2 linked regions of the Mumia flava genome follow. The protein of the gene in region 1 interacts with the protein of each later gene in a pairwise test. Links are inferred from orthologs where the notes say so. Each region holds a gene or a part of one and is shown on either strand. Other genes may lie near its edges.

Evidence for each region.
Region 2: the proteins of CLV56_RS08115 (region 1) and def interact in binary tests that used the Escherichia coli proteins (3 or more experiments, as listed by UniProt). The link is inferred for Mumia flava from one-to-one orthologs.

Annotation. Positions count from the first base shown.
Region 1 is NZ_PGEZ01000001.1:1,699,561-1,714,141, reverse strand. Bases 4,308-7,147 are described here. They hold CLV56_RS08115 (aspartate-semialdehyde dehydrogenase), read left to right. Parts: upstream 4,308-5,128; coding sequence 5,129-6,166; downstream 6,167-7,147. Other genes in these bases: CLV56_RS08105 (hypothetical protein), read left to right, coding at 6,938-7,147; CLV56_RS08110 (DUF1707 SHOCT-like domain-containing protein), read left to right, coding at 6,212-6,820; CLV56_RS08120 (aspartate kinase), read left to right, coding at 4,308-5,057. Also shown: CLV56_RS08135 (NAD(P)/FAD-dependent oxidoreductase), read left to right, coding at 1-1,618; CLV56_RS08130 (ATP-binding protein), read left to right, coding at 1,635-3,086; CLV56_RS08125 (VOC family protein), read right to left, coding at 3,124-3,507; more of CLV56_RS08120, read left to right, coding at 3,747-4,307; more of CLV56_RS08105, read left to right, coding at 7,148-7,735; CLV56_RS08100 (histidine kinase), read left to right, coding at 7,837-9,837; CLV56_RS08095 (response regulator), read left to right, coding at 9,885-10,553; CLV56_RS08090 (glycerophosphodiester phosphodiesterase), read right to left, coding at 10,563-11,339; dinB (DNA polymerase IV), read left to right, coding at 11,487-12,677; CLV56_RS08080 (acetoacetate--CoA ligase), read right to left, coding at 12,747-14,581.
Region 2 is NZ_PGEZ01000002.1:179,253-193,802, forward strand. The notes cover bases 5,747-8,555. They hold def (peptide deformylase), read left to right. Parts: upstream 5,747-6,758; coding sequence 6,759-7,352; downstream 7,353-8,555. Other genes in these bases: CLV56_RS15050 (acyl-CoA dehydrogenase family protein), read right to left, coding at 5,747-6,517; CLV56_RS15060 (TrmH family RNA methyltransferase), read right to left, coding at 7,380-8,195; CLV56_RS15065 (precorrin-2 dehydrogenase/sirohydrochlorin ferrochelatase family protein), read right to left, coding at 8,204-8,555. Outside these bases: ATP-dependent RNA helicase HrpA, read left to right, coding at 1-2,268; CLV56_RS15030 (hypothetical protein), read right to left, coding at 2,290-2,754; CLV56_RS15035 (FKBP-type peptidyl-prolyl cis-trans isomerase), read right to left, coding at 2,819-3,187; CLV56_RS15040 (MarR family winged helix-turn-helix transcriptional regulator), read right to left, coding at 3,271-3,738; CLV56_RS15045 (acyl-CoA dehydrogenase family protein), read right to left, coding at 3,967-5,175; more of CLV56_RS15050, read right to left, coding at 5,198-5,746; more of CLV56_RS15065, read right to left, coding at 8,556-8,707; CLV56_RS15070 (YbhB/YbcL family Raf kinase inhibitor-like protein), read left to right, coding at 8,779-9,306; CLV56_RS15075 (hypothetical protein), read right to left, coding at 9,260-9,925; CLV56_RS15080 (SPFH domain-containing protein), read right to left, coding at 10,030-11,256; CLV56_RS15085 (NfeD family protein), read right to left, coding at 11,359-11,817; CLV56_RS15090 (ABC transporter ATP-binding protein), read right to left, coding at 11,858-12,646; CLV56_RS15095 (hypothetical protein), read left to right, coding at 12,767-13,516; phosphoserine phosphatase SerB, read left to right, coding at 13,528-14,550. UniProt on the Escherichia coli protein: Removes the formyl group from the N-terminal Met of newly synthesized proteins. Requires at least a dipeptide for an efficient rate of reaction. N-terminal L-methionine is a prerequisite for activity but the enzyme has broad specificity at other positions.

The sequences.
Region 1 (14,581 bases):
GGTCTCCCGCGCGATCGCGCGGGACCTGCGGCGCCGGTACGGGAGCGAGTACCGCATCGTGCGGGCGGAGTCCGGCGAGCAGGCGCTGGAGGCGCTGCGCGAGCTGCGGCTGCGCGGCGACGAGGTGGCGGTGCTGCTCGCCGACCAACGGATGCCGCGGATGTCGGGGGTCGAGTTCCTCGAGGCCGCGATGGACCTCTACCCGGCGGCGCGGCGCCTGCTCGTCACGGCGTACGCCGACACGAGCGTCGCGATCGACGCGATCAACCTCGTCGATCTGGACCACTACCTGCTCAAGCCGTGGGACCCGCCGGAGGAGAAGCTCTACCCGGTGATCGACGAACAGCTCGCGACGTGGGCGCGGACCGACCGGCGCCCGGTCGCGGAGACCAAGCTGATCGGGCACCGCTGGTCGGCCCGCTCGTCGGAGGTACGGGAGTTCCTGGCGCGCAACCAGGTGCCGTACCGCTGGTTCGCCTCCGACTCCGAGAAGGGCCGCAGCCTGCTCGCGGCCGCGGAGACCACCGGGGACGACCTGCCGGTCGTCGTGTCGCCGGAGGGGACGGTGCTGGTGGCGCCGAGCGACACCGAGCTCGCCGAGCGGGTCGGCCTGGTGACGCGTCCGAGCGAGGACTTCTACGACCTGGTCGTGGTCGGCGGTGGGCCGGCGGGGCTGAGCGCCGCACTGTACGGCGCGTCGGAAGGCCTGCGTACGGTCCTGGTCGAGCGCACCGCGACGGGCGGGCAGGCGGGACAGAGCTCGAGGATCGAGAACTACCTGGGCTTCCCCGACGGGGTCTCCGGCGCCCAGCTCGCGGACCGCGCCCGCCGGCAGGCGCTGCGGTTCGGCGCGGAGCTGGTGACGGCACGCGAAGCGGTGGGACTGGAGGTGAACGGGCCGGCGCGGACGTTGCGGTTCGCCGACGGGTCGAGCCTCGCCACGCAGACCGTGATCCTCGCGGGCGGCGTCTCGTACCGCCGCCTCGACGGACCGGGCCTCGATGCGTTGGCGGGCCGCGGCCTCTACTACGGCTCCGCCCTGACCAACGTCCACGCGTGCGCGGACGAGGACGTCTACGTGGTGGGGGGAGCGAACTCCGCGGGTCAGGCGGCGATCGCCCTGGCCCGGGAGGCGAGCCGGGTCACGATCCTGGTCCGGGGGCCGTCGCTGTCGCAGTCGATGTCGTCGTACCTGATCGAGCAGGTCGAGGCCCACCCGCGGATCCGCGTCCTGACCTCCACCGAGGTCGCCGAGGCGTGCGGGGACGGTCACCTGGAGGAGCTGGTGCTGCGCGACACGAAGACGGGCGAGACCCGCTCGGCGCCGTGCGGGTGGGCGTTCGTGTTCATCGGGGCGGTGCCCGGGACGCAGTGGCTCGACGGGGTCGTGCAGCGTGACGCGTACGGGTTCGTGCCGACCGGACCGGACCTGGAGCTCGACGGCCGGCGGCCCGCGGGATGGGATCGGGACCGGGCGCCGTTCCACCTGGAGAGCAGCGTTCCCGGGGTGTTCGCTGCCGGTGACGTCAGGGCGGAGTCCGCGAAGCGGGTGGCGTCTGCCGTCGGGGAGGGGGCGATGGCCGTGATGCTGGTGCACCGCTACCTGGAAGGTCTGTGAGGGAACGGGAGGGGCTGTGAGCACACCGGAGCGACTGCCGTGCGACATCGACGAGCTGCGTCGGATGTTCCTGTTCGAGAAGCTCGACGACGACCAGCTGGTCTGGCTGTGCGAGCACGGGCACGTGGAGCGCGCGGACCTCGGCTGGCTGATCCGCGAGGGCGACGACGCGACCTGCTTCTACGTGCTGCTCGAGGGCGAGATCGCCCTCTACCGCGCGGTCGGCGGCGACGACGTCGAGGTCTCGCGCACCGACCAGCCGGGCGTCTACACCGGCGCCTGGTCGGCCTACCTCGGCGACCGCGTCCCCCAGACGTACGGCGGGTCGACCCGGGTGCTGACCCCGTCGCGGTTCTTCGTGCTGTCCGCGGACGACTTCGCGACGCTGATGCGCGACTGGTTCCCGATGGCGGTGCACCTGCTGGAAGGGCTGTTCTTCGGGCAGCGCAACACCCAGGCCGCGGTCGGGCAGCGCGAGCGCCTGCTCGCCCTCGGGTCGTTGTCGGCGGGGCTGACCCACGAGCTGAACAACCCGGCGGCCGCGGCCGTACGCGCGACCGCGTCGTTGCGTGAACGGGTCTCGGCGATGCGGCACAAGCTGGCGCTGATCGCCGAGGGCCCGTACGACCGGGAGACGCTGGGCACGCTGATCCTGCTCCAGGACGAGGCGCTGAAGCGGCGTTCCGAGGCGATCGAGGCGGATGCGCTGGGCGTGCTGGAGTCCTCCGACCTCGAGGACCGCGTGACGGACTGGCTCGACGACCACGGGGTGGAGCAGGGCTGGGAGGTGGCTCCGCTGCTGGTCGCAGGCGGTCTCGACGAGGGGTGGCTCGACAAGGTCGCGAAGAAGGTGACGCCGGACGTGGTCCCGGGTGCGGTCCGGTGGCTCGCGTACACCCTCGAGACCGAGCAGCTGATGAGCGAGATCGAGGACGCGACCGCGCGGGTCTCGACGCTGGTCGACGCCGCCAAGCAGTACTCCCAGCTCGACCGGGCCCCGTTCGCCCCGACCGATGTGCACGAGCTGCTCGACGCGACGCTGGTGATGCTGCAGAAGAAGACCGGGGAGGTCCGGGTCGTCAAGGCGTACGACCGGTCGATCGCGCCCGTGCCGATGTACGCGGCCGAGATGAACCAGGTGTGGACCAACCTGATCGTGAACGCCCTCCAGGCGATGCACGGGCAGGGGACCCTGACCCTGACCACGCGGCGCGTCGAGGACTGGGCCGAGGTGGAGGTCGCCGACACCGGCCCGGGGATCGACCCGGGGATCAGGGACCGGATCTTCGAGCCGTTCTTCACCACGAAGGCCGTCGGTGAGGGAACGGGCCTCGGCCTCGACATCTCCTGGCGGATCGTCGTCCGCAAGCACCACGGCGACCTGCAGGTGACGTCGGAGCCGGGAGACACGCGGTTCACGGTCCGGCTGCCGTACGACCCGCCGCCGGTCCCCGGCGCGGAGGGCTGAGCACTCGCCTCGTCTCGCCGCGCGCCGCTGCCGACTCTCAGCCGACCGAGTGCAGGCAGAGCACGTTGCCCTCGGAGTCCTTGAACCAGGCCGCGGCCTCGTTCCCCTGCCGCGCGATGTGGCCGGTGGTCGTGATCTCCGGGGTGTCGTAGTCCTCGAACACGATGCCGCCCGACTCCAGGTCCTGCACCTCCTTCTCCAGGTCGGGCACCTCGAAGCTGAGCATGGTCCGCCCGCTGGGCGCGCCGTCGGCGTCCGGGAGCAGCGCGATCATGTGACCGCCCGCGGTCGCGAACGCGTACCCGCCGTCGGGCGTCTCGCCGGAGGGAGCGAGGCCGAGCCGGGCCTGGTAGTAGAAGTCCTTCGCCCGTGCGACGTCGCGGACCGGGATCATCTGGGTGGTGACGGAGTTGGTGAGCATCGCGACCTCCTGGTGACGCGCTGATGCTGGGCGTCGCCGGCGCACACCGCGACCGGGCGCCTCACTGCTCAGCATGCGCCGGGCCCGCAGGCGCGTCCAGGTCGTTGCTCCCGCAGGCGGCGTCCAGCGGCCGGGACGAGCAGCCGAGGGGCGAGATGGCGCCCGTTAGACTGGACGAGGCGCTCTTCGCGTCCCCTGACCCCAGCAACACACCACCCAGCAACTCGAGGACCGTTTCCGTGGGCATTGTCGTGCAGAAGTACGGCGGCTCGTCCGTGTCCGACGCCGCCAGCATCAAGCGCGTCGCGCAGCGGATCGTCGCCACCAAGAAGGCAGGCCACGACGTGGTGGTCGTCGTCTCGGCGATGGGCGACACGACGGACGAGCTCCTGGACCTCGCCCACGAGGTCTCGCCGCTGCCCGACGGGCGCGAGATGGACATGCTGCTGACGGCCGGCGAGCGGATCTCGATGGCGCTGCTCGCGATGGCGATCGGCAACCTCGGCCAGCAGGCACAGTCCTTCACGGGCTCGCAGGCCGGCGTGATCACGGACTCCGTCCACGGCAAGGCGAAGATCATCGACGTCACTCCGGGCCGGATCCGCAAGGCCGTCGGTGAGGGCGCGGTCGCCATCGTCGCCGGGTTCCAGGGCGTCTCGCAGGACAGCAAGGACATCACGACGCTGGGGCGCGGCGGCTCGGACACGACCGCCGTCGCACTCGCCGCGGCCCTGGACGCCGAGGTCTGCGAGATCTACACCGATGTCGACGGGATCTTCACCGCCGATCCGCGGATCGTCCCGAACGCCCGCCGGATCCCGCTGCTGTCGTACGAGGAGACCCTCGAGATGGCCGCGAACGGCGCCAAGATCCTCCACCTGCGGTGCGTCGAGTACGCGCGCCGCAACCTGATGCCGATCCACGTCCGCTCCTCGTTCTCCACCAAGGAGGGCACCTGGGTGCTGAGCACCGAGCGGATCGCCGAGCGTCTGGCCGATGAAGTCCCGACCGAGCAGGAGGCCTCCGTGATGGAGCAAGCGATCATCTCCGGTGTCGCGCACGACCGGAGCGAGTCCAAGATCACCGTGGTCGGCGTTCCCGACAAGGTCGGGGAGGCCGCGCGGATCTTCGAGGTTCTCGCCGAAGCCCAGATCAACATCGACATGATCGTCCAGAACGTCTCCGCCGCGGCGACGGGCCTGACCGACATCTCGTTCACGCTGCCCCGCGCAGACGGCCAGACGGCGATGACCGCGCTGGCCCGGCTGAAGGACGAGGTCGGCTACGCGCAGCTGCAGTACGACGACGGTGTCGGCAAGGTGTCGCTGATCGGCGCCGGGATGCGTACGAACCCGGGCATCTCCGCACGGTTCTTCAAGTCGATCGCCGACGCGGGCGTCAACATCGAGATGATCTCGACCTCGGAGATCCGAATCTCGGTTGTCGTCAACGAGGCACAGATCGATGATGCAGTGAGTGCCGCGCACGCGGCGTTCGACCTGGAGGCCGACGAGGTCGAAGCCGTCGTGTACGGCGGCACCGGCCGCTGACCACGCTGGTCGAGGCGCAGGCCGACACCCCCTGCTGGTCGATCGAGACCCCACCACCCAAGGAGCACACCATGAGCAACGGTCTGAGGATCGGCGTCGTCGGCGCCACGGGTCAGGTCGGCGCCGTGATGCGCACGCTGCTGGCCGAGCGCGACTTCCCGATCGCTGACCTCCGGTTCTTCGCATCCGAGCGCTCGGCAGGCCGTACGCTCCCGTTCGGTGGGACGGACGTCGTGATCGAGGACGCGGCCACCGCGGACCCGAGCGGGCTCGACGTCGCGCTGTTCTCGGCCGGGGCGACGATGTCGCGCGTGCAGGCGCCGCGCTTCGCCGAGGCCGGCGTCACCGTGATCGACAACTCCTCGGCCTGGCGCAAGGACCCGGAGGTCCCCCTCGTCGTCTCCGAGGTCAACCCCGGCGACGTCGAGCGGGCCGTCAAGGGGATCATCGCGAACCCGAACTGCACGACGATGGCCGCGATGCCGGTGCTAAAGCCCCTGCACGACGAGGCCGGCCTGGTCCGGATCGTCGCCAGCACCTACCAGGCCGTCTCGGGATCCGGGCTCGCCGGCGTCGAGGAGCTCGCGACCCAGCTCGAGAAGGGCGTCGGTCAGGCCCGCTCCCTCACCCACGACGGGTCGGCGGTCGACCTCGGCACCCCGGACAAGTACGTAGCGCCGATCGCGTTCAACGTGCTCCCGATGGCCGGCTCCGTCGTCGACGACGGCACCGAGGAGACCGACGAGGAGCAGAAGCTCCGCAACGAGTCGCGCAAGATCCTCGGGCTCCCCGAGCTGCGCGTCTCCGGGACGTGCGTCCGGGTTCCGGTGTTCACCGGTCACTCGCTGTCCCTCAACGTCGAGTTCGCCGATGCGATCACGCCGGACCGGGCTCGCGAGATCCTGGCGAGCGCGCCCGGCGTCGCTCTGGCCGACGTGCCGACGCCCCTCCAGGCGGCGGGGTCGGATCCGAGCCTCGTGGGTCGCATCCGCCAGGACAGCAGCGTGGACGGCAACCGCGGGCTCGTGCTGTTCGTCAGCGGCGACAACCTCCGCAAGGGCGCCGCTCTCAACACCATCCAGATCGCCGAGCTGATCGCCGCACGCTGACGTGGTGGACGGCCGGTCCGCGAGACCCGAGGCTGTGCCACGATCATGGGTGTGAACGACGGCGGTGGCACCCAGGAGCCGTGGGCGCGGTTCGCACGCGACCCGCGAGACGAGTCCGTGTCCGGGCTGCGGCTCACCGACGCCGACCGAGGGGTCCTCGCGGACCTGTTCACCGACGCGTACGCGGACGGTCGCCTGACCCGCGCCGAGCTCGACGAGCGGGCGGAGCAGGGGGCCGAGGTCCGCTCGTACGGCGAGGTGCTGCCGCTGGTCGAGGATCTGCTCCCGACCACGGGTGAGCTGGTGCGGGCGACGCCGACATCGGCCGCACCGTCGGTGACCGACGACGAGGTTCTCGCGTACTACCTGCGCAAGAGACGCGAGTCGTGGATCGAGGCCGTGACGATCACGCTCGTGTGTGTCGGCATCTGGCTCGCGATCAGCTTCTCCGATCTCAGCTTCAACCCGCACTTCCCCTGGCCGCTGATCGTCGCCGTGGTGACGTTCGCTGATGCGATCGACCGCGCCGGCAACCGCGACAAGCACCTCGCGAAGGACCGGAAGAAGCTCGAGCGCAGGCGCCGCAAGGAGATCGAGAGCGGGCAGGTCGGCGAGATCGTCCGGAAGCGGCTCGACGACGAGCTCGGGACCTGACGGTTCGTCCCGCGCGCAACCGCCCGACAGGTCGGGACATCGTCCCCTGGGGCCCGGGACACCGGGACCGGCAACCTTGCTCAGGTCAGAACGACCTGATGCGAAGGGAGACGGGGGATGAAGGACCCGACGACGATGGGAGAGGTGTTCCTGGCGGACCCGCCGGCGGGTGACCGGCGCGACGAGCGGGACCCGGGGAGCGAGCGGGGTGCCGGGCGGCCGAAGGAGGCACCGCGCGCGTGGGCGTTCACCGGCGTCGCCGCGGCGCTCTGCGGACTGTTCACGGTGGTGGTCTCGGGAGGCCTGTGGGATCCGGACCTGGACTACTCCGATCCGGTGGCGATCGCCGAGCGGCTCGCGGATGCGCAAGGACAGCTGATCGCGATGCACGTCGCGACGACCGTGGGGATGGTCCTCATGGTCGTCTTCGCCCTCGGGCTCGCCCGGCGGGTCGCGGCGGCGACGCCGAAGGGCAGCCTGATCGGCGGCGTCGCGGCGTCGGGCCTCGGCCTGGTCGCGGTCGCGAGCCTCCTGGGCTCCGGGCTCGACACCGAGTTCCTGTTCGCCACGGAAGCGATCGAGAGCGACGTCCCGGAGGTGATCGCGTTCTACAACCACTGGATCGCGACCATCCCGTGGCTGTGGATCGGAGCCGGGCTCGCCGGGGTCGCGCTCGCCGTCGCCGGGCGGCGCCACGGCGCCGTCCCACGCTGGATCGGGATCACCGGCGCGGTGCTCGGTGGTCTCACGCTGGTGGCGGGGATCTCCCCGCTGCAGTACATGGCGGGGTTCAGCGGACCGGTCTGGCTCCTCGTGACAGCGATCGGGTTCGCTGTCGGAGACCGCGCGTTCCGGAAGGGGACCCGGACCGCCGGGACCGGACGCGCCGACGCAGCCGCGGGGGCGGCTGCGTGAGCGAGGCGCCGCGACGACGGCCGGGCGACCGGACGACGACCGACGGGACTGCGTACGAACACGCGGTGGGGGGCCCGGAGGTGTCGTATGGTCTGTCCATCATGACCGACGTCGCGGCGCCCGCCGCCACGGGCCGCGAGCGTTCGGGCACGGGGGTCTCGAGCACCGGCGGTTCGCCACACGTGGCGACGGTCGTGGTCGCGATCTCGTGGGCCCTCGCGCTCGCGGCCTGCGTGGCCTTCGCGTTCTCCGCCCCCTCGCTGGGGCCGGAGACGCTCTTCCTGTTCGTCGACGTGACGGTCGCCGTGGTGTACGGGACGGTCGCCTCGGTGATCCTCGCGCGTCGCCGGCACGTCGTCGCGTACCTGCTCGCGATCGCCGCGATCGGTGGCGGCCTGTCGGCGTTCGGAGGGGCGTACGGTGGCCTCGTCGCGTCGCGCGGCTGGCCCGAGCAGCCGTGGCTGGTGTCCATGTTCGGCTGGGCCTGGGTGCCCGGCACGCTGGCCCTGTTCCTCGTGGTGCCGTGGTTGATGCGAGAGCGCCTCCCGCGCGGCTGGGATCTGGCGGGCCTCGCGGTCGGCGTCACGTGCACCGTGGTGATGACGGTCCAGCGGGTCGCGTTCCCGATGACCGACACCAGGATCTCGATCGTCGCGGTCGTCGTGGTCGGTCTGCTCACCGCGCTCGCCGTCGCCGTACGGGCGGCGGGAGGGCCGGCCGACGAGCGGGTCGGCCTGGGCTGGCTCGCACTCGGCGTCGCCGTCATGGCGCTCTCCTTCGTCCCGCTGGTCTGGTTCGTGGTGCCGTTCTGGGTCACGGCGGTGCTGCACCTGGTCTGCCAGGCGCTGTTCTCCGGGGCCCTGCTCGTCGTGATCCTGCGCCAGCAGCTCTGGGACATCGGGCTCGCCGTGAGCCGGTCCCTGGTGGCGGGACTGCTCGCCCTGTTGCTCTCCGGGACGTACGTGCTCGCGGTCGTCGCTGCCCAGGCGGCGCTGGACGAGGCCGTCGCCCAGGTGGTCGCGGCCGTCGTCGTGGTCGTCGCCGCCTACCCTCTGCGGGGGTGGGCCGGTCGTCGGGTCGCCGCCCTGGTCTACGGGGACGCGTGGGAGCCGCACCGTGCCGCCAGCCGGATCGGCGCCGGGTTCGTCACCGACGACGGGCGCGACCTGCTCGCGGTGCTGGCGGAGCGGCTCGCGGAGTCGCTGCGGCTGCAGTCCGTCGAGATCCGCGCCGACGGTGCGACCCTCGCGTCGTACGGGAGCCCGTCCTCCGACGTGCTCGAGCTCCCGGTCGTCCATCGTGGCGCGACGATCGGCGCGATGCGGGTGACGGCGCCTCCGGGCGAGTGGCTCGGGTCCCGAGGCGTCGCGGCGATCGAGCAGCTCGGCGGTCTCGTCGCTGCCGGCCTCGCCCTCACCCTCGCGCTCGCCGAGGCGGACGCCACCCGCGAACGACTGACCACGGCCCGGCTGCAGGAGCGACGTGTGATCCGACGCGAGCTGCACGACGGCCTCGGGCCGTGGCTCGCGGGCCTGCGGCTCGGGATGCAGGGCGTGCGCAACACCGTGCGGACCGACGCCGACCTCGCCGACACCCTGCTCGACGGCCTCCTGGACGAGCTCGACCAGCGGATCGCCGACGTCCGCGAGCTGTCCCACAGCCTGTTGCCGCCTGCGATCGAGCAGCTCGGTCTGGGGCCCGCGCTCGAGGAGCTCGTCGCCCGCTGGGACACCGCCGACGTGCGGGTCGACCTCGTGTGCGGTCCGCTGCCACCGCTCGCGCCACCCGTCGCGGCCGCGGCGTACGCGATCGCCAGCGAGTCCGTGACGAACGTGGCGAAGCACAGCGGCACCGGTGCCTGCACCCTCGACGTGCGGATCGGCGACGGCGACCTCCTCGTGACCTGTGTCGACGGCGGACGTGGCTTCGAGCCGCAGGTCCGCCACGGGGTCGGGCTGGGATCGATGCGCGAACGTGCCGCGGAGCTCGGCGGCTCCGTGGAGATCCGCTCGAACGGGAGCGGCACCCGGGTCGACGCGCGCATCCCGACGACCACGGCCCCGCCGCAGGCGGACCGACCCGTCGCCGAGGTCCCGGCGTGACCGGGGGCCACGGAACCGCCGCGCCCGGCGACGAACCTCCTACGTCGGTGCCCGACGGCGCTCCCGACGGCCGCATCCGCGTCGCCGTCGTCGACGACCACCCGGTCTTCCGCCTCGGGATCGCCGGCCTGCTGGCCTCGTTGGACGGGATCGAGCTCGTCGCCCAGGCCGACGGCCCCGACCAGGCCCGGCAGGCCGTGGACTCCGGGGTGGACGTCGTGCTGATGGACCTCGACCTGGCCGGCGAGTCCGGGATCGTCCTCACCCGCGAGCTCCTCGGCCGTGACCCCGACCTGCGGGTGCTCGTGGTCACGATGAGCGAGGACGACGTCTCCGTCCTCGCCGCGATCCGCGCGGGCGCCCGTGGGTACCTGCTGAAGTCGGCGCCGCCCGAACGCGTCGAGCACGCCATCCGCGCGGTCGCGAGCGGCGAGCTGATCCTCGGTTCGGGTGTCGCCGAGCGTGCGCTGTCGTACGTGTCGTCCCCTGGTCCGTCGACCACCGGGCTCCGGGCGACCGCAGGGTTGACCGACCGCGAGGCGGAGGTCCTGGCCCTGGTCGCGCGCGGCCTCGACAACGCCGCGATCGCCCGCGCCCTCGTGCTCAGCGACAAGACGGTGCGCAACCACGTCTCGAACGTGATCACCAAGCTCGGCGTACGCGACCGTGCCGCGGCGGTCGCAGCAGCACGCGACGCCGGGATCGTCGCGAGCTGACCGACGGCCTCAGCCGGCGACGAGCGGCGTACGCGACAGCAGGTCGAGCGCCCGCTGCGGTCGGTCGGTGATGATGCCCTCCACCCCGGCGTCGGCGGCGCGGCGGATGGCGTGGCGGGTGTTCGCGGTCCACACGTAGGTCTGGAGCCCGGCGAGCTGCGCCCTCCGTACGTACGCCGACCCGACGGACGCGTGCCAGGGGTTGACGGCGCTCGCCCACGCCGACAGCGCGGGCTGGCGGGGGGCGTTCATCGTGAGGAGACCCAGGGGCAGGTCGGTACGGCGCCGTCCGAAGGCGCGCAGCGCACCTTCGTCGAAGCTCTGCACCGTGACGTCCACGTCATCGGCGCGGCTGTCGAGCACGTCGGCGACGGCGTCGACCAGCCCGGGCTGCGATGACGGGTGCTTGATCTCGAGGAGCAGGCCGACGCCGGTCCCGGCGAGGGTCGCGAGCGCCTCGGCGAGCGTCGGGACGCCGCAGCCGGCGTGGGCGGCACCGCGCCACGACCCGGCGTCGAGTCGGCGCACCTCGTCCAGCGTGAGGTCGGAGACCGGGCAGGCGGTACGGCCGGGGTCGTGCGCGGCCATGTCGGTCGTCCGGGCGAGGTTCTCGTCGTGGAACAGCACCGGGACGCCGTCGCGGGTTCGCTGGACGTCGATCTCGACGGCGTCCGCTCCGACATGGACGGCCGCGCGGATCGCGGCGAGGGTGTTCTCCGGCGCGATGTCGCTGGCGCCGCGGTGGGCCACCACGCGCGGGCGTCGCATCGTGAGGATTCCGCTCATGCTTCGAGCGTGACCAGGGTCGGTGATCGGCCGGCCAGGGAAGGAAGGCCACCAGGAGGACCGTGGGTGAACGTTCGGTGACGGGATCGCCCGGCCGGTCGGCGGACTCCGACCTGCGGGTGGCCGACGTGTGCGAACATATGTTCGATGAAGGGGCGCGCGACGATCCTGCACGCTGACCTCGACTCGTTCTTCGCATCCGTCGAGCAGCGCGACGACCCGAGCCTGCGCGGGCGTCCGGTCCTCGTCGGCGGTGGTGTCGTCGTCGCGGCGAGCTACGAGGCGAAGGCGCACGGGATCCGCACCCCGATGAATCATCGCCGTGCGCTCGAGATCTGCCCGGGCGCCCTCACGGTCCGGCCGCGGATGGAGGCGTACTCCGAGGCGAGCAGAGCCGTCTTCGACGTCTTCCGTGACACGACACCCCTCGTCGATCCGGTCTCGATCGACGAGGCGTTCCTCGAGGTCGGCGGTCTGGCCCGGCTCGTCGGCGAGCCGGCGGCGATCGCGGCCACGCTGCGGGCACGCGTGCGGGCGGAGGTCGGGCTGCCGATCACGGTCGGCGTTGCGCGGACGAAGTTCCTGGCCAAGGTCGCGAGCGCCCACGCGAAGCCCGACGGGCTGCTGGTCGTGCCTCCGGACTCCGAGGACGCGTTCCTGCATCCGCTGCCGGTCGAGCGCATGTGGGGTGTGGGCCCGGCGACGGCCGAGCGGCTCCACCAGCGCGGCATCACGACGATCGGGGACCTGGCGCGGGTCCCTCCGCGCGCCGTCGCCGCCTACCTCGGCCGCCACAGCGCCTACCACCTGCACGCCCTCGCGACCGGGCAGGACCCGCGCCCGGTCGAGGTCGGTCGGCGTCGCCGGTCGATGGGCGCCCAGCGCGCACTCGGTCGGGGACCCCACGCACCGGAACGGATCGACTCCGCGCTCGCCGGCCTGGTCGACCGGGTGGCTCGCCGGATGCGACGATCCGGGCGCCGCGGACGGACGGTCACGCTCCGCCTGCGCTTCGACGACTTCAGCCGCGCCACCCGGTCGCACACGCTCGGGCGTCCGACGGACCGTACGGCGGCGCTCCTGTCGACCGCCCGCGCTCTGCTCGCCGCCGCGCAGCCGCTGATCGATGCGCGCGGCTGCACCCTGGTCGGCGTCGCCGTCACGGGTTTCGAGGGCGGGGACGCGATCCAGCTCGAGCTGCCGTTCGCCGGACCCGACCAGGCGGCGCTGGACCTCGCGCTGGACGACGTCCGTGAGCGCTTCGGCAGCGCCGCGGTCCAGCGTGGCACGCTCGTCGGGCGCGACCCCGGGCTCGTCATGCCGACGCTGCCCGACTGACCTACGCGTCCGCCCGCCCGCCCCGTCCGCCCGCTCCGATCGTCCCGCGCCGGTCCCGGCTCGCCCGGGTCACTCCCGCTCGCGCAGTGCGGCGAACGCCTCGAGCGAGTCCGGGTTCTGCAGCGCGCCGCGCGACGCCGCCTCGTCCACCTCGGCGCCACGCAGGATCTTCTTCACCGGCACCTCGAGCTTCTTGCCCGACAGCGTCCGCGGAACGGCGGGCACGACGTGCAGCTCGTCGGGCACGTGCCGTGGCGACAGGTTCGTCCGCAGTGCGCCGGCGATCGTCGTACGGAGCTGGTCGTCCGCCTCGACCCCCTCCGCCGGCACGACGAAGAGCAGCAGCCGCCCGGGCCCGCCGTCGGGGTCCTCCAGGTGCACGACGAGACTGTCCGCGACCTCGTCCAGCGACTCGACCACGGCGTAGAACTCCGCCGTCCCGAGCCGGACCCCGCCGCGGTTGAGGGTCGCGTCGCTGCGTCCCGAGATCACGCACGACCCGTCCGGGTGGATCGTGATCCAGTCGCCGTGGCGCCACACGCCGGGATACTGCTCGAAGTAGGCCGCGTGGTAGCGCGACCGGTCGTCGTCACCCCAGAACCCGACCGGCATCGACGGCATCGGCGCCGTGATCACCAGCTCGCCGAGCTCGTCGAGGACCCGACGTCCGTCCGGGTCGTACGCCTCGACGGCCGCGCCCAGCGCAGGACCGGAGATCTCGCCGGCGTAGACGGGCAGGAGCGGGTTGGTCCCCACGAACGCCGCGCAGACGTCGGTCCCTCCGGACAGCGACCCGAGCTGCACCGACGCGCCGACCGTGGCGTAGACCCAGCGGAACCCGTCCGGCGACAGCGGCGCACCGGTCGACCCGACGCCCCGCAGCGCCGAGAGGTCGGCGATGTCCGAGGGCACCAGGCCGTCCTTCGTGCACTGCAGCAGGAACGGTGCGCTCGTCCCGAAGTAGGTGATGCCGAGCTCGCCGGCGAGGCGCCACAGCGTCGTCGTGTCCGGGTGCGCGAGGTTGCCGTCGAACATCACGACGGTCGATCCGACGAGCAGCCCGGACACGAGCAGGTTCCACATCATCCAGCCCGTGGTCGAGAACCAGAAGAACGTGTCGGTCGGGCCCAGATCCAGCTCCAGCGCCAGCGACTTGGCGTGCTCGAGCGTGATCCCGCCGTGCCCGTGCACGATCGGCTTGGGCAGCCCGGTCGTCCCCGACGAGAACAGCAGGTACAGCGGATGGTCGAACGGCACGCGCTCGTAGGTCAGCTCACCCGGCTCCGCGACCAGGTCGTCCCATCCCAGCTCCGGCCGGGCACCCCCGCCGGTCGAGCCCCGTCGAGACCCCAGGTAGTCCACCCAGACCGTCGCCCGCAGGGTCGGCAGCGCCTCCCGGATCGCCGCGACCTCGGCGCGGCGGTCGACGTCCTTGGCTCCGTACCGGTACCCGTCGACGGCGACCAGGACCACGGGATCGACCTGCTTCCAGCGGTCGATCACGCTCCGCGTCCCGAACTCCGGCGCGCACGAGGAGAACACCGCCCCGAGGCTCGCGGTGGCGAGCAGCGCGACCAGCGTCTCCGGGATGTTCGGGGCGTACGCGACCACCCGGTCGCCGCGTCCGACGCCGAGCCGCAGCAGACCCGCACGGGCCCGCGCGACGGCGTCGCGCAGCTCGGCGGCGGTGTACGCGACCCGCTCGCGCGTCTGCGACTCCGACACCACGACCACGTCGTCGTCGGCCCGCCCGGGCATCCGCAGCATGGCCTCCGCGTAGTTCAGCCGCACGCCCGGGAACCACGTCCGATCGGGAACCTGCGGCGCCCCGGGCCCGACCGGCTCGAGCGCGACGCGCGGCGCGCCGTCCTCCGCGGACGCGGGCACGTCCCCGGGCAGACCGA
Region 2 (14,550 bases), on another replicon or contig:
CACCAGCAGGCCGCCGACGCCAAGCACGCGCGCTTCGCCGACCCCACGTCGGACTTCCTCGCCTACCTCAACCTCTGGAACCACCTGCGGGAGCGTCGCCGGGAGCTGTCCGGCAACGCGTACCGCCGCGAGGTCCGCGAGGACTTCCTGCACTTCCTGCGGATCCGCGAGTGGCAGGACGTGCACGCGCTGCTGCGCACCCAGGCCAAGGAGCTCGGGCTCGACCTCAACGACTCCCCCGGCGACGCCGACCGGATCCACCAGGCCGTGCTCGCCGGGATGCTGTCGCACGTCGGCCTGCGCGACGGCGAGACCCGCGAGTTCCTCGGCGCCCGCAACGCCCGGTTCATGGTCTTCCCCGGGTCGGCGCTCGCGAAGAAGCCGCCGCGCTGGCTGGTCGCGTCCGAGCTGGTGGAGACGTCACGCCTGTGGGCGCGCACCGTCGCCCGGGTGGAGCCGGAGTGGATCGAGCGTGAGGGCGCGCACCTCCTCAAGCGCACGTACTCCGAGCCGCACTGGTCGCGGCGCCGTGGCGCGCCGATGGCCCACGAGCGGGTCACCCTGTACGGCATCCCGGTGGTCGCGGACCGGCTCGTGCCGTACGGCCGGGTCGACGCCGAGGTGTCGCGCGAGCTGTTCATCCGGCACGCGCTCGTGCAGGGCGAGTGGAGCACGCACCACGCGTTCGCCCGCCACAACGCCGAGGTGCTCGCGGAGGTGGAGGGTCTCGAGGACAGGGCGCGCCGCCGTGACATCCGGGTCGACGACGAGACGCTCTTCGCGTTCTACGACGCACGCGTCGGCTCGGGCGTCGTCTCGGTCCGGCACTTCGACTCGTGGTGGAAGAAGACCCGGCGCAAGCAGCCCGACCTGCTCGACCTCACCCCGGACGACCTGGTTCGTGACGACGCGTCGGACGTGAGCGAGCACGCGTACCCGACCACCTGGCAGTCCGAGGGGTACGACCTGCCGCTGTCGTACACGTTCGAGCCGACCAGCGAGATCGACGGCGTCACCGTGGACGTCCCGGTCGAGCGCCTCGGCGACCTCGACGCGACGTCGTTCATGTGGAGCGTGCCCGGCTACCGCGCCGAGCTCGTCACCGCGCTGATCCGCGCCCTGCCCAAGCAGCAGCGACGTCTCTTCGTCCCTGCACCCGACGTGGCACGACGGCTGCTCGAGGCGGGTCTGGACACCTCGGCGCCCGTCGGCGAGGCGATGGCGGACGGTCTGCGCCGGCTGACCGGCGAGCACGTCCGACCGGAGGCGTTCGACCCCGCCGCGGTGCCCGCCCACCTGCGCGCGACGTTCCGGGTGCTCGACGGTGAGACCGTGCTCGAGCAGGGCAAGGACCTGGACGACCTGCGTGAGCGTCTGCGCCCGCGGCTGCGCAGCACGCTCGCCCGCGCCTCGAGCGAGATCGAGCGCGACGGGATCACCAGCTGGGACTTCGGGACGCTGCCGCAGCAGGTCACCGCGAGCAGCCGAGGCCACGACGTGACGGCGTTCCCGGCCCTGATCGACCGGGCCGACACCGTCGACATCCGGGTGCTGACCACACGGGCCGAGCAGCAGGCGGCGATGCGCACCGGAATCCGACGCCTCCTCGCACTCGCCATCAGCTCCCCGGCCGCCCAGGTCGCACGCGACCTGTCGACGCGCAGCAAGCTGACGCTCGCCGGAGCCCCGTACCCGTCGACGTCCGCGCTGATCGCCGACTGCGTGCTGGCGGGCATCGACGCAGCGAGCGGGCGCGCGGTCGTCTACGACGCCGACGCGTTCGCCCTGCTGCGCGAGCAGGTCCGGTCCGAGCTGTACGAGCAGACCCGCGCCGCTGCCGCCGAGACCGAGCGGGTCGTGTCCGAGGTGGCGACGCTGCGCACCACGCTCGATCGCGTGCGGACGGCCAAGCCCGAGATCGTCCGCGACGTGGAGGTCCAGCTCTCGTGGCTGGTCTACGACGGGTTCGTCGCGGAGACGGGGCTGGACCAGCTCCGGCACGTTCCCCGATACGTACGGGCGGCCGTCCACCGGCTCGAGCACGCCGACGAGGGCGCCGAGACCGACAAGCGGCTGACGGTGCAGGACCTCGAGGCGCGCTTCTACGAGATCGTCGAGCGGTCCGACGGGGCCACCCGTGCGTCCGACGCCGTACGGGAGGCCCGGTGGGCGCTCGAGGAGCTGCGGGTCAGCCTCTTCGCCCAGCGGCTGCGCACGGCCACGACGGTGTCGGCGAAGCGGGTCGGCAAGCTTCTCGACGCGATCTGACCGGCCGCGCGGTCCAGCCGCTCACTCGCCGATCGGCAGCGACGCCTCCGAGAGCTCCGACACGACCGGCTGGAGCGAGCCGAGCGCCCCGTCGAGCGGCACGACCGTGGTCGCGTCGACCGCCGGCTCCGCGTCGCACCCGGCCGCTGCGCCCACGACCAGCGTGACCTGCGCCTCCGAGGACGTCCGGGTGACCGCGTAGCCGGCGAGACCCGAGCATGCCGGGTCGCCGCCGTCGTAGGTCACGTCGAGCGTCCTGCGGCCCGGCCCGCCGTCGACGCCCGTGACCACGGCCGTGCGGTAGGTCTCCCACTCCGTGTCGATCATCGTCAGGTCCGGCACCTCGCCGAGGCTGCCGAGCGTGACCTCGTCAGACACGGGGTCCGGCGCGGGCTGCTCCGTGCAGCCGGCGAGCGCGAACGGCACCGCGGCGGCCGCCAGCGCAGCGCATCCGCGGCGACGGCCCGAGCCTCGTCGCATGCTCACACCGCCGACGGTACCGGCGCACCCCGACGTTCCCCAGCGGGTCCCGTGCGTCGGACGCCGGACCTCAGCCGACGGCGAGCAGATCGATGACGAAGATCAGCGGCTCGCCGGACAGCGGGTGGCCGCCGCCGGCCGGGCCGTACGCCTTCGCCGGGGGGATCGTCAGCTGGCGCCGGCCGCCGACCTTCATGCCCGGAATGCCTTCCTGCCAGCCCTGGATCAGGCCGCGCAGCGGGAAGCGGATCGACTCTCCGCGGTTCCACGACGCGTCGAACTCGGCTCCGTCCCGGAACTTCACGCCCACGTAGTGAACGGTCACGTAGTCGCCGGGCTTCGCCTCGTCGCCCGTGCCGGCAACGATGTCCAGGATGTCGAGGTCGTCGGGCTCGGGGCCCTCGGGGAACTCGACGACAGGCTTCTCGAGGTTGCTCATGGCTCCACCCTCCCACGGCTCACGCCGAGCCGTGCGCCCAGGCACGACGCCCCGGTGACCCGCCGGTCGGCCCCTGGGTCGACTCAGGCGGTGGGTGCGACCTCCTCCAGCGCGTCGTTCAGCCGGTCGAGCAGCCGCGCGAGCGCGTCGAGGTCCTCCTCGTCCCAGTCCGCGATCGCCTCGGCGAGGCGCGCGCGCCGGGCCGCCCGCACCGACGCCAGCCGGCTCGCAGCGGTCTCGGTCACCCGCACCAGGCGGGCGCGTCCGTCGCTGGGGTCGATCTCCCGCTCGACCAGTCCCAGGCGGTGCAGCTGCGACAGACCGCGACTGACCGTGGACTTGTGCACCCCGACCGCGTCGGCCAGCTCGGTCCCCCGAACACCGTCGCGCCCCTCGTTCGCGTCGTTGACCGCGAGCAGCAGCAGGTAGGCCGCGAAGTCGAGCTCCGGGTGGACCTGGCCGATGCTCTCCATGCCCCGCATCCGCGAGCGTCGCAGCAGGCGGGCGATCTGGTACTCGACGTCGTGGTCGACGCCGGTGGTCGAGGTCATAGCGAGAACTCCGGTCTGGTGCGAGAGTCGGGCCAGGTCCGCTGCGCGCGCGGCGATCGCGGTCAGGATCAGACTATCGGCGATGCAGACCACGCGGACCGCAATGTCGTTCGCGCGTTCCGCGGCGCGACGGTGACGCAGCACCGGCGCCGCTCGTCCGCACGTACCGCGGCCCGCGTCACCGGGGGTGGATGACGCGGGCCGCGGCCCGGTGGGGGCGAACCGGTCTCAGCGCAGCTCCGCCGACGTCAGCCCGAGCACGCGCCGGGCGACGATGAGCTGCTGGATCTGCTGGGTCCCCTCGAAGATGTCGAGGATCTTCGAGTCGCGGGCCCACTTCTCGAGGAGCTCGTCCTCGCCGTACCCGAGCGTGCCGGCGAGCTCCACGCAGCGCAGCGTGACGTCGTTGCAGGTCCGACCCGCCTTCGCCTTGGCCATCGACGCCTCGAGCGAGTTCGGCTGCCGGTTGTCCGCCATCCACGCCGCGCTGAGCGTGAGCAGCCGGGCCGCCTCCCAGTCGGACTCCAGCTGGAGGTACGTCGCGGCAGCCGCCGACTGCGCGAGCGCGGGACGGTCGTAGTCGATCTCGACCCCGGCGCTCTCGAGGATCTCGCGGGTGCGCTCGAGCGCGGCGCGCGCGCAGCCGATCGCCATCGCGGCCACCAGCGGACGGGTGTTGTCGAACGTCTGCATGACGCCGGCGAAGCCCTTGTCGACGTTCACCTCGGGGTCACCGAGCAGGTTCTCGGCCGGCACCCGGCAGTCGTCCAGCACGATCGTGGCGGTGTCGGACGCCTTGATCCCGAGCTTGTGCTCGAGCCGCTCGACCCGGATGCCGGGCAGGGACTTCGGGACCACGAACGACTTGATCGCCGCCCGGCCGAGGTTCTTGTCCAGCGTCGCCCACACGACGACCGCGTCGGATCGCTCGCCGGAGGTGACGAAGATCTTCTCGCCGTTGAGGACGTACTCGTCGCCGTCCTTCACCGCCGTCGTCGTGATCGCGGCCGAGTCCGAGCCGCAGTCCGGCTCGGTGATCGCCATCGACGCCCACATGCCGTCGAAGCGGGCGAGCTGCTCGTCGGTGGCGACCGAGGCGATCGCGGAGTTGCCGAGCCCCTGGCGAGGCATCGACAACGTGAGGCCGACGTCCCCCCAGCAGGTCTCGGCGACCGACAGGACCGAGGCCATGTTGGAGCCGTTGCGGACGCCGCCGTCGCCGTCGTCGCTGCGCCGCACGCCGGTCGCGCCGGCGCCCTGCCCCTCTCCCGAGTCGGCGAGGCCGTCGATCAGCGAGGCGAGGAGGTCCAGCTCCTTGGGGTAGGCGTGCTCGGCGAGGTCGTACTTGCGGGAGTTCGCACGGAGGAACTCGGTGGCCACGCGGTTCGCCTGCTCGACGAAGGCGCGGAACTTCTTGGGTGTCTCGAGGTTGATCATCGTCTGCTTCCTTCCGGGCCCCTCAGACGAGGAGGCCACCCTCCATCACGCCGACCGACCGCAGGTCGCGGTACCACCGCTCCACCGGGTGCTCCTTGGTGAACCCGTGGCCGCCGAGCAGCTGGACCCCGTCGGTCCCGGCCTTCATGCCGTACCGAGCGACGAGCTGGCGAGCGATCGCGGCCTCGCGCGCGAAGTCCTTGCCGAGATCGGCGCGCGAGGCCGCACGCAGGGTCGCGAGCCGCGCGCCCTCGAGCTCGATCGCGATGTCGGCCACCATGAACGCGACGGACTGCCGGTGCGCCACCGGCTCGCCGAACGCCTTGCGGTCCTTCACGTACGGCGTGACGTAGTCCAGCACGGCCTGCTGGGCGCCGAGGGCCAGGGCGCTCCAGCCCAGGCGCGAGAACCGCACCGCGTCCGCGTAGCCCTCGATGCTGTCGGCCAGCATCGCGGTGTCGGGCAGCATGACGTCCTCGAGCACCAGGCGCGAGAGCCCGGCGGCGCGCAGACCCATCGACGGGTCGGTCTCGATCGCGATCCGCGGCGTGCTGGACTCGATCACGAACAGCGCGGGCCGGCCGCTCTCCAGTGCGGCCGCGACCACGAACAGCTCCGCCGACGCGCCGCGGATCACGCCCGACTTCACGCCGTTGAGGACGTACCCGCCAGGCGTACGGCGCGCGGTGGTCTTGAGGCGGAACGGGTCGAACAGCGCACGCGGCTCGGCGATCGCCAGAGCGGCGGCGGGCACGTCGGACCCGGTGAACGCCGGGAGGTACGTCGCCTGCTGGTCGGCGCTCCCCCACAGCCCGATCGCGGTGGCCACCGCGCCCGGTGCGAGGAGCGCGGCCCCGATCCCCATGTCGCCGCGGCCGAGCGCCTCGGCGACCAGGACGCCCGTGGTCGCCGACCGCTCGGCGTTCAGGCCGCCGAGGTCCTCGGGCAGGCCCATCAGAGCCAGTCCGAGCTCGCTCGCCGCCGCCATGATGTCCGTCGGCGTGTCGAGCGACTCCTCGGCCTTCTCGACCGCCGGCCGGACGACCTCGGCGGCGAACTCGCCGACCAGGTCGACCATCATCCGCTGGTCCTCGGTCGGGGTCAGGTCGAAGACCCCGGCCGACGAGACCGCCGCCGGACGCGTCGGCGCGCCCCGCCCCTGCGCCTTCGTGAACGTCCGGCTGACCGCGGCCGCGGTCCGGAACCCCGTACGGGTGCCGTGGTAGACGATGCGCTCCGAGGGGCCGCGGAGGTTGAACCGGTCGAGGACCGGCAGCCCGGCGATCCGGTTGAGGACGGCGAGACCCCGGCTCATCGGGTCGCGGCGTGAGTGCGCTGCCACAGCGCCTCCTGATCATGGGTACAGCACGGATGGGACACCCGTACTGTAACTGAGAGTTTCACGCGGATGCACCCACCTCGGATGATTTCTTCGTGAAATCGCCTCCGTTCCATCGTCGCTCGCGACCCGCTCGGACGCACGACGATCGACCGGCCCCGCGCGATGCGGCCCGGCGCACCCGGTCGGATACGCTGGAGGCGCTGGGATCCGAGGCCCTCTGGGCCGCGCCGAAGGAGAACCGTTGACCGTCTCGCTGCCCACCGGAGGCACCGTCCGTCCGATCACCCGGTGGGGTGAGCCGGTCATGCACCGCAGGCTCACGCCCGTGACCGACTACGACGCGGACCTCGAGCAGCTGGTCGCCGACATGTTCGCCACCATGTACGCCGCCGACGGGGCGGGCCTGGCCGCGAACCAGATCGGCGTCGACCTCCAGGTGTTCGTGTTCGACTGCACCGACGGTGACCACCGACGGCAGGCCGGTGTCGTGTGCAACCCGGTGCTCACCCTGCCGGAGGGCGCAGACCGGAACCTCGACGACAGCGAGGAGGGCTGCCTGTCCCTCCCCGGCGCTTACACGTACTGCGCACGACCGGACTGGTCCCGCGTGGAAGGGACCGACCACACCGGGGCGCCCGTCACCTACGTCGGCGAGGGCGGGACCCTGGCGCGCTGCCTCCAGCACGAGACCGACCACCTGATGGGCACCGTCTTCGGCGACCGGGTCCCGGCCCGCGCCCGCAAGAAGCTCTACAAGCAGGCCGAGTCGATCGCCGACGACTACCCGAAGGACTGGCCGGCCGCGCCGCGGACGAGCAGCGCACACGATCTCTGAGTCCGACTCCCTGCCCGGCCCGGTCGATCAGGCCCCGCCGAGCGCCCAGCAGGCAACCGCCGTCGCCGACGCGACATTCAGCGAGTCGATCGACGCCGCCAACGGGATCGTGACCCGGAGGTCCGCGGCCTTGGTCCACCGCGCCGAGAGCCCGTGGCCCTCGCCACCCACCATGAGCGCGAGACGGGAGTCCGTCCCACGATGCTGCGCCGCAACCTCACGGAGGTCGACCGCGTCCGGCGCGAGCGTCATCGCGAGGCTGGTGAACCCGTGCTCGCGCAGCAGGTCGGGGAACGCGTACCAGTCGGCCACCCGGGCGTACGGGAGCCAGAACACCGACCCCATCGAGACCTTGATCGCCCGTCGGTAGAGCGGGTCCGCGCACCGTGGCGACAGCACGACCGCGTCGAACCCCAGCGCCGCGGCCGCGCGGAACACGCTCCCGATGTTGGCGTGGTCCATCAGGTCCTCGGCGACCACGACCCGCCGCGCGCCGGCGAGCACCTCCGCGACGTCGGGCAACGGCGCCCGCTCGAGACTGGCGAGGGCGCCGCGGTGCACGTGGAACCCGGTCAGCCGCTCGACGGCGTCGTCCGCCATCACGTAGACCGGCGCGTCCGTGGTGTCGAGCAGGTCCGCGAGCGGGTCGAGCCAGCGCGGCGACATCAGGAACGACCGTGCGCGGTGCCCGGACTCCAGCGCCCGTCGAACCACCTTCTCCCCCTCGGCGATGAAGAGACCGCGCTCGGTCTCCAGCAGCTTGCGGAGCTGGACGTCGCGGAGGTCGACGTAGTCGCGCAGGCGCACGTCCGCGGGGTCACCGACCTCGATCAGCTCAGCCATCGGACGGCTCAGCCCTCGTCCGGTCGGTGCTCCGGCTCCAGCTGGGACATCGCCCCCATCAGACGGTCCCGGGTCAGGGCCGAGTGCCGGGGATCGCGGTTGGACAGCACCGCGACGGTGGTCTCGCCCCAGCGCCCGGTCGCCGGGGTCCACGCGGTGCCGAGCGGGGCGTCGTCCGCGCGGACGCAGAAGATCTGCCGGAGGGACGCCTCCTCGGCGATCGCCGCATTCACCGCCGGACGGTCCGTCGCGGCCATCGCGTACCACGCCCCTGCGAGGTCTCCCGACTCGTAGCCGCGCTCGAGCCACGCCACCTCACCGGCGGCGACCCGCTCGGCGATCCGGGCGTCGAGGGCGGGCGCCACGACCGTGACCGCGGCCCCGGCGTCCAGCAGCGTCGGGAGACGCCGTGCGGTGACCCGCCCGCCGCCCACGACGACGACGCGCCGCCCGGCCAGGATCAGACCGGCGACGTAGGGCGGATGGGACAGACCGGGACCGTGCTCGCTCACACCCCGATGCTAGCGAGGCACGCGCGCGGTAGCGTCCGGGTCACCGACCCCGAACGAGCGGAGGAGAACCGATGACCCTCGACCGTCCCGTCGCCCCCGACCCGTACGACCTGCTGCCCGACGTCGGCACGTTCGACGTCACCAGCACCGACCTCACCGACGGCGACGCGTGCCCGGCGCTGCTGCTGCACGCCGGGGACAACACCTCGCCCCAGCTGTCCTGGTCGGGCTTCCCCGCCGAGACCAAGAGCTTCGTCGTCACGTGCTTCGACCCGGACGCGCCCACGCCGTCCGGGTTCTGGCACTGGGTGCTCGTCGACGTCCCGGCCGACGTGACCGCCCTGCCGACCGGTGCGGGTGCCGGCGACGCCGACCTGCCCGGCGGAGCCTTCCACGTCCGCAACGACATGGGCCATGCGCAGTACGACGGCTGCGCGCCGCCTCCCGGCGACATGCCGCACCGCTACTACTTCGTGGTGCACGCCGTGACCGAGGACAGCCTCGGCGTGGACGCCGACGCCACGCCGGCCGTGGTCTCGTTCAACCTCGCGTTCAAGACGTCGGCACGCGCGACGCTGGTCGGGACGTACCAGCACTGATCAGGCGCTCGCAGTCGTCGATGGCGTCGTTCAGCATGCCGCGGAGCACCCGGTCGGAGTCCGTGGAGACCGACCGTACGACGCCGTCGACGCTGTTGAGCACGATCCGCGGCGCCGCGCGGCGCGCGAAGTGCTTCGGGTGCGTGGTCAACCCTCGCCGGAACCCGCGCGCCCACTGCTCGGCGCTCGGCGCCTGCGCGAACGCGTTGCCGATCAGGTCCTCCATCCCGGGCGGGACGTCCGTGCCCGTGTCGTCGAACCAGCGCTCGCAGGCGAGCAGGCCGACGGCCAGCGCCCGCTGGTGCGCTCGCGGCGACAGCGGCAGCGCGGTGGTCGCCGTCCGGATGCAGACCGCCGGGTAGATCCTCGGGTCCGGGTCGTTCAGGCCGACGACGCGCGGCACCATCTCGACCATCGTGGAGCGCGTGTCGTCGCCGACGTTGTCGTTGACCAGCCGAGCGAGCCCGGCGAGGAGCGGATGGGTGCAGCGGGGCTGATCGCTCCACTTCTCGCCCGCGAGGTACGAGGCGAACTCCATGAAGCACGCGCCCTTGCGCGCGTTGCGGTGCTTGCCCGGCGAGAGGACGGGGATCAGGTCGGGGACGGTGCTCTGCCGCATGGCGTACCTCCTGAGGAGGGCTGGACGTGTCAGACCTTGATCTCAGTGTGCTCCCGATGCGCCCGTCCCGCTACCCGTGTGGTCCGCCGGGTGCGCGATCCGCCTCAGACCGGCGGTGCGGGCGGGCGTCCCTGGTCGTCCTCGCCCGGCTGGGCGGGCAGGTCGTCTGCGGTGTCCTCGAGGTCCGAGCGGTCCACGGGGGTCTCTGCGGCCGCGGTGTCCGCGCCGGTCGCGTCCTCGCCCAGCACCCGCGCCAGGCCACCCCCGGCGCCGCTGGACTGCGCGGACGCCTCCCGCGCCGCCGCGAGCGCCTCGCTGACCGCGTCGTGCGCGGCCGACAGGTCGGCCTGCGTCTCGCGCAGCTCCTCGGAGTCGTCGCCGTAGGACACCCGCGTGCGCGGCCCGTCGACCTCGGTCGGGATCTGGCCCTGGAACTGACCGACGGCGGCACCGAGACCCTTCATCGCCTCGCCGATCTCGCTCGGCACGATCCAGAGCTTGTTCGCGGAGCCCTCGGCGATCTTCGGGAGCATCTGGAGGTACTGGTAGGACAGCAGCGACTGGTCCGGACGGCCGTCGTGGATCGACTGGAAGACGGTCTGGATGGCCTGCGCCTCCCCCTGCGCCTTGAGGATGGAGGCCTCCCGGTCGGCCTGCGCCCGCAGGATCTGCGCCTCGCGCTGACCCTCGGCCGACAGGATCGCGGACTGCTTCTCGCCCTCGGCGGTCAGGATGGCGGACTGCCGGCTGCCCTCCGCCTGGAGGATCGCCGCGCGCTTGTCACGGTCGGCGCGCATCTGCTTCTCCATCGAGTCCTTGATCGAGGGGGGCGGGTCGATGCCCTTGAGCTCGACCCGGTTGACCCGGATCCCCCACTTGCCGGTCGCCTCGTCGAGCACGCCACGCAGCGCCGTGTTGATCCGCTCGCGGCTCGTCAGCGCCTCCTCGAGCGTCATCCCGCCGATGATGTTGCGCAGCGTGGTCATCGTCAGCTGCTCGAGCGCCTGGATGTAGTTCGAGATGCCGTACGACGCGGCGACCGGGTTGGTGACCTGGAAGTAGATCACCGTGTCGATCGAGACCACCAGGTTGTCCTCGGTGATCACCGGCTGCGGCGGGAACGACACGACCTGCTCGCGCAGGTCGATCTTGTAGCTGACCTTGTCGATGAACGGCGTGATGACGTTCAGTCCGGCGTTCAGGGTGGCGCGGTACTTCCCGAACCGCTCCACGATCCCGGCTCGCGCCTGCGGCACGATCTGGATGGACTTCGCGAGCGCCACCACGGCGAAGACCGCGACGAGCGCCAGGATGATCAGCAGGGGGGCCATCAGCAGGGGTCCTCGTTCCTCAGGAGTGTCGACGTGGCCGAGAGCCTAGCGTGTGCCCGGGGCCGGTCGTCCGGTCGTCGGGCAGTCAGTCCTCCGAGACGATCAGTCCTCGGGGAACACGACCGCGGTGGCTCCGTCGATCTCCAGGACCGACACACGTGCGCCGGAGGCGATCGGCCGGTGCGGATCGAAGGAGCGTGCGCTCCAGATCTCGCCGTCGAGCTTCACCTGCCCGTGGTCGCGGTCGATCGCCTCGACCACCACGGCGCTCTGCCCGACCAGCGCGGCGACCCCGGAGCGCAGGTCGGGGCCCGAGTGCAGCCGCCGGAGCATCGACGGGCGGGCCAGCCACAGCATCCCGAACGCGACCACCACGGCGACCAGCACGCTGAGCACCAGGCCGCCCCCGACGGCCGAGGTGACGCCGCCGGCGAACGCGCCGAACGCCAGCATCAGGAAGACCAGGTCGAGGCTGAGCATCTCGACGACCAGGAGGAAGAGGCCGAGCGCCGTCCACGCCGCCCAGGCGTTCTCGGCGAACCAATCCCAGATCCCGCTCATGCCTCGATCCTAGGTGATCGAGGGGGCCGCGGTCCGGCGATCAGGTGGTCGAGCGCCGGGCGGCGTACCGGCCGTCGCGCTTCTCCAGGATGAGCGGCATCTGGAAGGTGATCGCGAGGTTCTGGGCCGTCAGCGTGGACTCGATCGGCCCCTGCGCGGTCACGGTGCCGCCGCGGAGCATGAGCACGTGGGTGAAGCCCGGAGGGATCTCCTCGACGTGGTGCGAGACCAGCACGAGCACCGGCGCGTCGGGGTCGCGGGCGAGCTTGCCGAGGTTGCCGACGAGATCCTCGCGTCCCCCCAGGTCGAGACCGGCCGCCGGCTCGTCCAGCAGCAGCAGCTCGGGGTCGGTCATCAGCGCACGCGCGATCAGCACCCGCTTGCGCTCGCCCTCGCTCAACGTCCCGAAGGTGCGATCGCGCAGACCGTCCGCGCCCATCAGCTGCAGCAGGAGGTCGGCGCGCGACTCGTCGAACTCCTCGTACTCCTCGCGCCAGCGCCCCACCACGCCGTAGGAAGCGGTGAGCACGACGTCGAGGACACGCTCGCCCCGGGGGACCCGGTCGGCCACGGCGGCGCTGGTGTAGCCGATCCGGTGCCGCAGCTCGAACACGTCGACCGCGCCGAGCACCTCCTCGAGCACGGTGGCCGTGCCGGAGGTGGGGTGCATCTGGGTCGCGGCGATCTGGAGCATCGTCGTCTTGCCGGCTCCGTTCGGTCCGAGGACGACCCAGCGCTGGCCTTCCTCGACCGTCCAGCCGACCTCGTCGAGCAGCACGTTGGTGCCACGCCGGACGGTGACGTCGGCGAGCTCGAGCACGGGCGCCATGCACTTCTCCTGCGGCATCGGTTCGGGGCGCCCCTAAACCTACGACACCCGCGGCACGGGTGCCCGCTCCGGTCCCCCGCTGACGGCAGCCGCCCGCGGGCACGCGACTAGGCTGCTCCCGTGCAGTCACTCGACCGGTCGGCGCGCCACGCGTGCTGGTTCAACGCCTGGATGGCCGGCGCCGCGCCCCTGGAGACCGCGATCGACGCGGTGGTCGGCTCCGACGCGGCCCACCACGTCGTCACCGACGGCGCGGCCTCACGGCTGGGGCTCGGGAACGACGGCTCCGTGACGCTGCTTCTCGCCTGGGGTGCGCTGCGTCGTGCCGGCGCGACCGGCGCGACCCCGGCGCTGCCCACACCCGGCGACCCGTACGGCCTCGCGGGACCACCGGAGTTCACGGCCGCCGCGACCGACGCCGGCGAAGCCGTGGTGCTGCACGGCTGCGGGCTCGGCCTCGTGCCCGAGGAGGTCGGGGGCGGCGTGTTCTGGCGGGCCTACGACGCGCACGAGCCGCACCTGACGGAGTCCGTCGGCGACGCCAGCCGGGCGTTGCGCACGGCCCTGGCCGAGACCACGCGCGCCCTGCTCGACCTCGATCTCGCGCGCTGGCAGCCGGAGGTCCGAGCCGTGCTGTCCGAGGTGCGCGACGCGCACGACCCGCTGCTCGCACCCGGCTACGCCCCCCGGGCCGAGCAGCTCGCGGCGACCGCCTCGCGGTGTCTCGCGATCACCCGGCTCGCGGCCACCACCGACTCCGCTGCCGTCAGCGCGTGGGAGGTCGACACACGGTCCGGCCACCTGCACGGCCTCGCCCGGGCGGCGCGCCACGGACTGGTCGCCGCCTGCGACGACGGGCGCCCCCGATAGCCTCGGGTTCGATGAACGCGCCCGTCCCCACCCCGTCCGCACCGCTCGACGCCCCGACCGTGTCGGTGAGCCTGATCGGTCGCGACCACGCCGGCGTCACCAGCCGCCTGTTCGAGGTCGTCGCACCGTTCGAGGTCGAGGTGATCGACGTCGAGCAGCTCGTCGTGCGCGGCCGCCTCGTGCTCGCGGTGCTGCTCACGGCACCGGCGGAGCGTGCAGACTTCGAACGCACGATCGCCGAGGTCGCGCGCGACCTCGGGATGGACCACGACGTCACCTACGGCACCGGCGACAACCGTCCGCGGCGTCGTGGCCGCAGCCACGTCACCGTCCTGGGGTCACCGCTCGGCCCCGCCGCGTTCGCTGCGGTGACCGCGCGGATCGCCGAGGCCGGCGGCAACATCGACCGGATCGTCCGGATGGCGCGCTACCCCGTCACGGCGATCGACCTCGACGTCTCGGGAGCCGACCCGGAGCCGCTGCGCCGGGAGCTGTCGTTGGAGGCCGCACGCCAGGGCATCGACGTCGCGGTCCAGCCGCTCGGCATCCACCAGCACGCCCAGCGGCTCGTCGTGATGGACGTGGACTCGACCCTGATCCAGGGCGAGGTGATCGAGATGATCGCCGCCCACGCCGGGTGCGAGGCCGAGGTCGCCGAGGTCACCGCGGCGGCGATGCGCGGGGAGCTCGACTTCACCGAGTCGCTGGTCGAGCGCGTCGCGCTGCTGCGCGGTGTGCCTGCGAGCGCGCTGGACGCCGTCTACGACAGCGTCGTCCTCGCGCCCGGTGCGCGGACGATGATCCGGACCCTCAAACGGCTGGGATACCGCTTCGCGCTGGTCAGCGGCGGTTTCACCCAGATCATCGACCGCCTCGCCGCCAGTCTCGGGATCGACTACGCCGACGCCAACACGCTGGAGGTCGTCGACGGTCAGCTGACCGGACGGATCACCGGCCCGGTCGTCGACCGTGCGGGCAAGGCATCGGCGCTGCGCCGGTTCGCGGCGCAGGCCGGGATCTCCGAGGCCAACACC